Regions from separate parts of the Stenotrophomonas sp. Ker107b genome, predicted to be linked through region 1. Evidence: riboswitches for the same ligand, from Rfam matches in the RefSeq annotation. Region 1 holds a riboswitch; the other holds the start of a gene.

Evidence for each region. Region 1 has a riboswitch for thiamine pyrophosphate ahead of ACWV8V_RS07125 (TonB-dependent siderophore receptor). Riboswitches for the same ligand answer to the same signal wherever they lie in the genome.
Region 2: it holds a riboswitch for thiamine pyrophosphate, as region 1 does, so the genes downstream of both, thiC (phosphomethylpyrimidine synthase ThiC) here and ACWV8V_RS07125 (TonB-dependent siderophore receptor) in region 1, are expected to answer to the same signal.

What each region holds. Positions count from the first base shown of each region.
Region 1 covers NZ_JBSPHX010000001.1:1,562,609-1,566,021, reverse strand. The annotation lists gene ACWV8V_RS07135 (hypothetical protein) at 1-403, shown strand, start outside; gene ACWV8V_RS07130 (phosphotransferase enzyme family protein) at 504-1,640, shown strand; TPP riboswitch at 1,680-1,775, shown strand; gene ACWV8V_RS07125 (TonB-dependent siderophore receptor) at 1,843-3,413, shown strand, end outside.
Region 2 covers NZ_JBSPHX010000002.1:1,165,813-1,169,225, forward strand. The annotation lists gene ACWV8V_RS14995 (BCCT family transporter) at 1-999, opposite strand, end outside; TPP riboswitch at 1,290-1,391, shown strand; gene thiC (phosphomethylpyrimidine synthase ThiC) at 1,533-3,410, shown strand.

The DNA of each region.
Region 1 (3,413 bases):
GCCGTTCCAAGTCGATGGCCTGGCGGATCTGCGCCTGCGCGATGCCGGGCCGTTGCTCGGTGTGTTCGCTCAGCGCAGCGAGTACCCGCGCTGGGTGCTCGGGATGCTGGATTCCGGTGAAGTGCAGGCCAGTGGGCAGTTGCGTTGGCGCAGCGGCCAACTGATCGTAGACGACCTGCAGGCCGAGAACGAACGCCTGTCCTTGCAGGCGCGGCTGGATCTTCGTCATGCGCAGCGTCGCGGTGATCTGTATATACGCTGGGGCGTGCTGGGGGCCGGCATCGAGCTGCAAGGCGAGCAGCGCAAATGGCACCTTGCCGGCGCCCGCGACTGGTATGCCGAGCAACCGCGACTGCTGCCGGCCAAGCCGGCCGCCGCGAAGCAGGGCAACAGCACGCCCTGAGGGAGTAGACGGCTCCCCTCGGTGGGCCCGGCTTGGTATCCTCGCCGCGCCCACTGTCTGGTGACAGCGTGCCTTTTCGCCGTCATCGACCCGTTATCCCATGAGCAACAGCACCCACCGCGTCCAAGGCCTCAACAACGATGAGGTGGCCGCCGATTGGCCCGCCATCACCGACCGCGAGATCACTTGGCTGCGTGAGCGGTTTTCGCAGCTGGGCGAAGCGAGCCAGGTGCTGTGGCACAGCCCGCGGCCGATGTCTGCCGCCGCGATTGTCCAGAGCGAACGGGGCAGGGTGTTCGTCAAGCGCCACCATGGCAGCGTCCGCAGCGCAGCCGGCCTGACCGAAGAGCACCGTCTGCTCCAGCACCTGGCTGCCCAGGGCGTGCCGGTGGTCGAGGTGCTGCATGACCGCGACGGTGCAACGGCGGTCGAACATGAGGGCTGGACCTACGAGCTGCATACCGTGGGCCGCGGCCAGGACATTTATCGCGACGCGCCGTCCTGGACGTTGCTGACCGATACCGCGCAGGCGCGCGAGGCGGGCCGGATGCTGGCGCGACTGCACCGCGCGTCAGCCAGCTATCACGCACCCCAGCGCAGCACCCACCTGCTGGTCGCGCGCGATGATCTGCTCCGCGTCGTCGATCCGGTTGCCGCTATTCACGCCGGGCTGGGTGATCGCCCTGGATTGGCGGCCTACCTTGCGCGACAGGACTGGCAGGCCGATCTGCAGCGGGCGGTGCTGCCCTGGCACGCCGGGCTGGCTGAGCGCCTGCAGGCCGAGCCTCGCCTGTGGGCGCACAACGACTGGCATGTGTCCAATCTGCTCTGGCGTCAGGACGGCGATACGTACGTCGTCGAGACCGTGCTCGATGTTGGCCTTGCCTCACCGACCAGTGCCTTGTTCGACCTGGCCACCGCCATTGAACGCAACGCGGTGGCCTGGCTGGCGCTGGAGCGCGGCGAGGCGGCCGTGCGCGTGGATATCGCGCTGGCCCTGCTGGCCGGCTACCGCGAGATCGTGCCGCTGTCTGCCGAGCGCGTGCACCTGCTGGCCGATCTGCTGCCTGTCGTCCAGCTCGACTTCGCACTGTCGGAAGTGGAGTATTTCGAGGCCGTGACCCACTCGCCGGCCAATGCCGACGTGGCCTACCACACCTTTCTGCTCGGGCATGCTGACTGGTTCAGCACCCCGGCAGGGCAGGGCCTGCTGAAGGCGCTGCACGCCGCCGCCTGAGGGCAGGCTCGCAAATCCGTACGGTTTGTAGTGAAATAGTCACAGAAGCGGGGGTGCCTGGCGAAACCAGGCTGAGAGAGTCCCTTGGAACCTGATCCGGTTTGCACCGGCGTAGGGAGCTTTGAGCAGCAGGCATACCGCCGTGATGGGTCGGTGCGCGTGCGTGCCTTCGCTTCGTCTCCCCCAGCTGATGACGAATCGAATGAACCGTTGCTTCCGCCCTACGCTGTTGTCCGCCGCCCTCTGCGCCGCGCTGCCTCTTCATGCCAACGATCTCGCGGACGCGCCCGAGCGCTCGCCGACCGAGCTCGCCGCCGTGCGCGTGCAGGCGCATCAGCCGGCAGCTACCACCACGCAGACCAGCAGTTTCGGCGCGGGTGACTGGAAGAGCACCCCGGCCTCGGTGAACGTCCTGGATCGCGATCTGCTGGACAGCCGCCAGGTGCGCACGTTGTCCGAACTGGCCAGCAACGATGCCTCGCTGGGCGACAGCTACGCGCCGGTCGGTTACTACCAGAACATCGCGATCCGCGGCTTCCCGCTGGATACCGGTACCGGCTACCGTTTCAACGGCCTGTCCATCACCGGCGAGCAGCGCCTGGCGCTGGAGAACATCCAGTCGGTGGAGATCCTCAAGGGCGAGGCCGGCCTCGCCGCGGGCGTGATGGCACCGGGTGGGATCATCAACTACGTGGGCAAGCGCCCGGCCGAGGTGCGCAATGTCACCCTCGGCACGGATTCGGAAGGCTCGCGCTACACCGCGGTGGATCTCGGCCACTGGCTGTCGCCGCGTTTTGGCGTGCGTTTCAATGCCGCCTGGGAAGACAGCGATTCCTACATCGACCACGCCGACGGCCGCCGCAACTTCTATTCGCTGGCCACCGACTGGCTGATCGGCGAACGCGGCAAGCTGGAGGTGGATGCCAACTACCAGACCAGCGCGCAGCGCTCGGCCTCGGGCTATCAGCTGCTGGGCGCCACCGAGCTGCCGCGCGGCGTGGACCGCAAGCACATGCTGGGCTACCAGGCCTGGCAGCGGCCGGTCGGCATCGACAGCACCAACCTGACCGCGCTGCATACCTACGATTTCAGCCCGAGCTGGCAGTCGCGGGTATCGGCCAGCTACAGCCGCTCGGTGATCGACGACAACGTCGCCTTCGCCTACGGCTGCTACTACGCCGCCGGCTGCGCCGATGGCAGCGTGCCGGGCAACTACTTCGCGCCGAACGGCGACTACGACATCTACGATTACCGCAGCCCGGATGACACCCGCCGCAACCTCGAATTCCGTGGCGAACTGCGCGGCAGGTTCGCCACCGGCGATGTCCGGCACGAGCTGAGCGTGGGTGCGGACCGTTTCGAGCGCACCGTGGACAAGCGCCGCAACGTCAACGAGTACGTGGGCACCGCCAACATCCACGATGCACAGGTGCCGCAGTTTGAACCGTCGCCGCTGATGCCGGGCCCCTCCGCACGGCGTCTGGACAGCGCGCAGACCGCGGTGTTCGCACTGGACCGCATGAGCTTCGGCGACTGGCAGTGGCTGGCCGGTGGCCGCTTTGTCCGCCTGGACGAGCGCGCCTATGACAAGCGTGGCAACCCCGAGCGCCACAGCCGCCTGTCGCGCTTCCTGCCGCAGACCGCGCTGGTCTGGAAGGCCACCGATGAGCTCAATGCCTATGTCAGCTACGTGCGGGGCATTTCGCTCGGCCAGGAAGCGCCGTTCTGGACCTCCAACGAAGGCACGTTCCTGCCCGCGGTGCTGTCGCGCCA
Region 2 (3,413 bases), on a different contig from region 1:
GCGGATGCTGCGCCCACGCGAGACGCGCGCGATGAACGAGCCCACGAACGGCGCCCACGCGATCCACCAGGCCCAGTAGAAGATCGTCCAGTCCGCCACCCACGTGCTGCCCGAGAACGGCGACATGCGCAGGCTCATCGTCACCAGTGAATTGAGGTACGAGCCGATCGTCGTGGTGAACGTATCGAAGATGAAACCGGTCGGCCCCAGTACGAGGATCAGCGCGAGCAGCAACGCCGCCAGACCGAGATTGAAATTCGACAACCACTTGATGCCGCGGTGCACGCCACTGGTGGTGGAGGCCATGTACAGCACGAACGCCACCGCGATGATGGTCAGCTGCACCGGCACCGAGGCCTGGATACCGAACACGCGCTCAAGGCCGGCCGCGATCTGGATCGTGCCGAAGCCCAGCGTCGTGGCAACACCGATCGCCGTGGCGACCACGGCGGCGACGTTGACCACCGTGCCCATCCAGCCACGGTGATGCGCGCCGATGATCGGCTGCAGCAGATCGCTGATCAGCCCGCGGCCGTTGCGGTTGAACTGGAACCAGGCCATCGCCAGGCCGATCAGCGCATAGATCGCCCACGGATGCAGGCCCCAATGGAAGAACGCGTAGCGCATCGATGCGCGCGCCGCCTCCATGCTCTGCGGTGCCAGTCCTTCCGGTGGCTTCACGAAGTGCGAGATCGGTTCGGCCGCGCCCCAGAACACCAGGCCGATGCCCATGCCGGCGGCGAACAACATCGACATCCAGCTCGCATTGGAAAAATCAGGCTCGGCGTCCTCGCCGCCGATGCGCAGCGAACCGAAGCGGCCGAAGGCCAGGTACATCAGGAACGACAGCGTGATGAACACCACCAGCAGATACAGCCAGCCGGTACTGCGGATGATGGTGGACAGGCCGCTCTGGACGACCTCGTTGAAGGGGCCCGGCGCGAGGCCGGCGATCAGCACCAGCAGTGCGACCAGTGCGATGGAAATGCGGAACACCATGCAGGCGTGTCTCCGATCAGTAGGGGCGAGCCGAGGCTTGCAATCTCCAGCGGCACAACGGCAACGACTGGGGCGGATCAAGCCGGTCGAGGCCGGTCAGTACGGACGTCAATGGCGTCGAGCAGAGCGCGGTGTGCACGCAATCGGGAGGCTACCCCCTGACCGCACCGCATACCGCGCTGCAGCATGGTAGTGCATGGCGTGTCGGTGCTCTGTTCACATGCACAGGCCGATCACGTTGGCGTGCGGCTTGGCGGTGCGCCCGTGGGCGCCGCTTTGTGCTCTAATTCGCCCCGAAGCGGGGGTACCGCGGCCCAGTGGCCAAGGTTGAGACAGTCCCTTCGAACCTGATCCGGTTGATACCGGCGTAGGGAAGCTTCGCATCTGCAGATGCATTGCGCCGTAGGGCCACCGCGCCCGGAGACCGCCCGCGATCCGTCCGTCGAGCGCCGCCGTTTCGTCCCTCCCATGCGAATCCCTCGCATAGAACCGCACAGTCCCTGTGCGGGGATTGAACCTAGGACGATGCCTCGATGAACGCACAGCTCTCCGCCCTGCAGCAACAGGCCCAGCAACTCTCCGAATCGGTCACCCGGCCGATTCCCGGCTCGCACAAGATCCACGTGCAGGGCTCGCGCCCCGATCTGCAGGTGCCCATGCGCGAGATCACCCTGACCCGCACGCCCACCTTGTTCGGTGGCGAAGAGAACGCGCCGGTCACCGTGTACGACACCTCCGGCCCGTACACCGATCCGGCTGTCGCCATCGACCTCTCCGCCGGTCTGCCTGCGCTGCGCGCCGCCTGGGTAGCCGAGCGCGGCGATACCGAGGTGCTGGAAGGCCTGAGCTCGGCATTCGGCCGTTCGCGTGAGACCGATGCACGGCTCGATGCGGTGCGCTTCCCCGCGCGGTTGCAGCCACGCCGTGCGCGGGCAGGCGCCAACGTCACCCAGATGCACTACGCACGCCGCGGCATCATCACGCCGGAAATGGAGTTCGTGGCGATCCGCGAGAACCAGCGGCTCGATGCGATCGGCGACGCCGCACTGCTGAAGCAGCATCCCGGCGAGTCCTTCGGCGCCTCGATCCCCAGGATCATCACCCCCGAGTTCGTCCGCGATGAGATCGCGCGTGGCCGTGCCGTGCTGCCCAACAACATCAACCACCCGGAAAGCGAGCCGATGATCATCGGCCGCAACTTCCTGACCAAGATCAACGCCAACATCGGCAACAGCGCGGTGTCCTCGGGCATTGCCGAGGAGGTGGAAAAGCTCGTCTGGGCGATCCGCTGGGGCGGCGATACCGTGATGGACCTGTCCACCGGCAAGCACATCCATGAAACGCGCGAATGGATTCTGCGTAATTCGCCGGTGGCAATCGGGACGGTGCCGATCTACCAGGCGCTGGAGAAGGTTGATGGCCGTGCCGAGGAACTGAACTGGGCGATCTTCCGCGACACGCTGATCGAGCAGGCCGAGCAGGGCGTGGACTACTTCACCATCCACGCCGGGGTCCTGCTGCGTTACGTGCCGCTGACCGCCCGGCGCGTGACCGGCATCGTCTCGCGCGGTGGCTCGATCATGGCCAAGTGGTGCCTGGCGCATCACAAGGAGAACTTCCTCTACACGCACTTCGAGGACATCTGCGAGATCATGAAGGCCTACGACGTGACCTTCTCGCTGGGTGACGGCCTGCGCCCGGGCTGCATCGCCGATGCCAACGATGCCGCGCAGTTCGGCGAGCTGGAGACGCTGGGCGAGCTGACGAAGATCGCGTGGAAGCATGATGTGCAGACCATGATCGAAGGCCCCGGCCACGTGCCGATGCAGCTGATCAAGGAGAACATGGACAAGCAGCTGCGCGAGTGCGGTGAAGCCCCGTTCTACACGCTGGGCCCACTGACCACCGATATCGCGCCGGGCTACGACCACATCACCAGTGCGATCGGTGCGGCGATGATCGGCTGGTACGGCACCGCGATGCTCTGCTATGTCACCCCGAAGGAACACCTGGGCCTGCCCAATCGGCAGGACGTGCACGATGGCATCATGGCGTATCGCATTGCCGCGCACGCCTCGGACCTGGCCAAGGGCCACCCCGGCGCGCAGGTCCGCGACAACGCGTTGAGCAAGGCACGTTTCGAATTCCGCTGGGAGGACCAGTTTCACCTGGGGCTGGATCCGGAGAAGGCCAAGGAGTTCCATGACGAGACCCTGCCCAAGGACGCGCACAAGCTCGCCCACTTCTGCTCGATGTGCGGCCCGCACTTCTGTTCGATGAAGATCACCCAGGACGTGCGTGACTATGCGGCGGGGCAGGGCCTGGATGCACAGCAGGCCTTGGAGGCCGGCATGGCCGAGAAGTCCGCGCAGTTCCGCGACCTCGGCGCCGAGGTGTATCGCCAGGAGTGATGT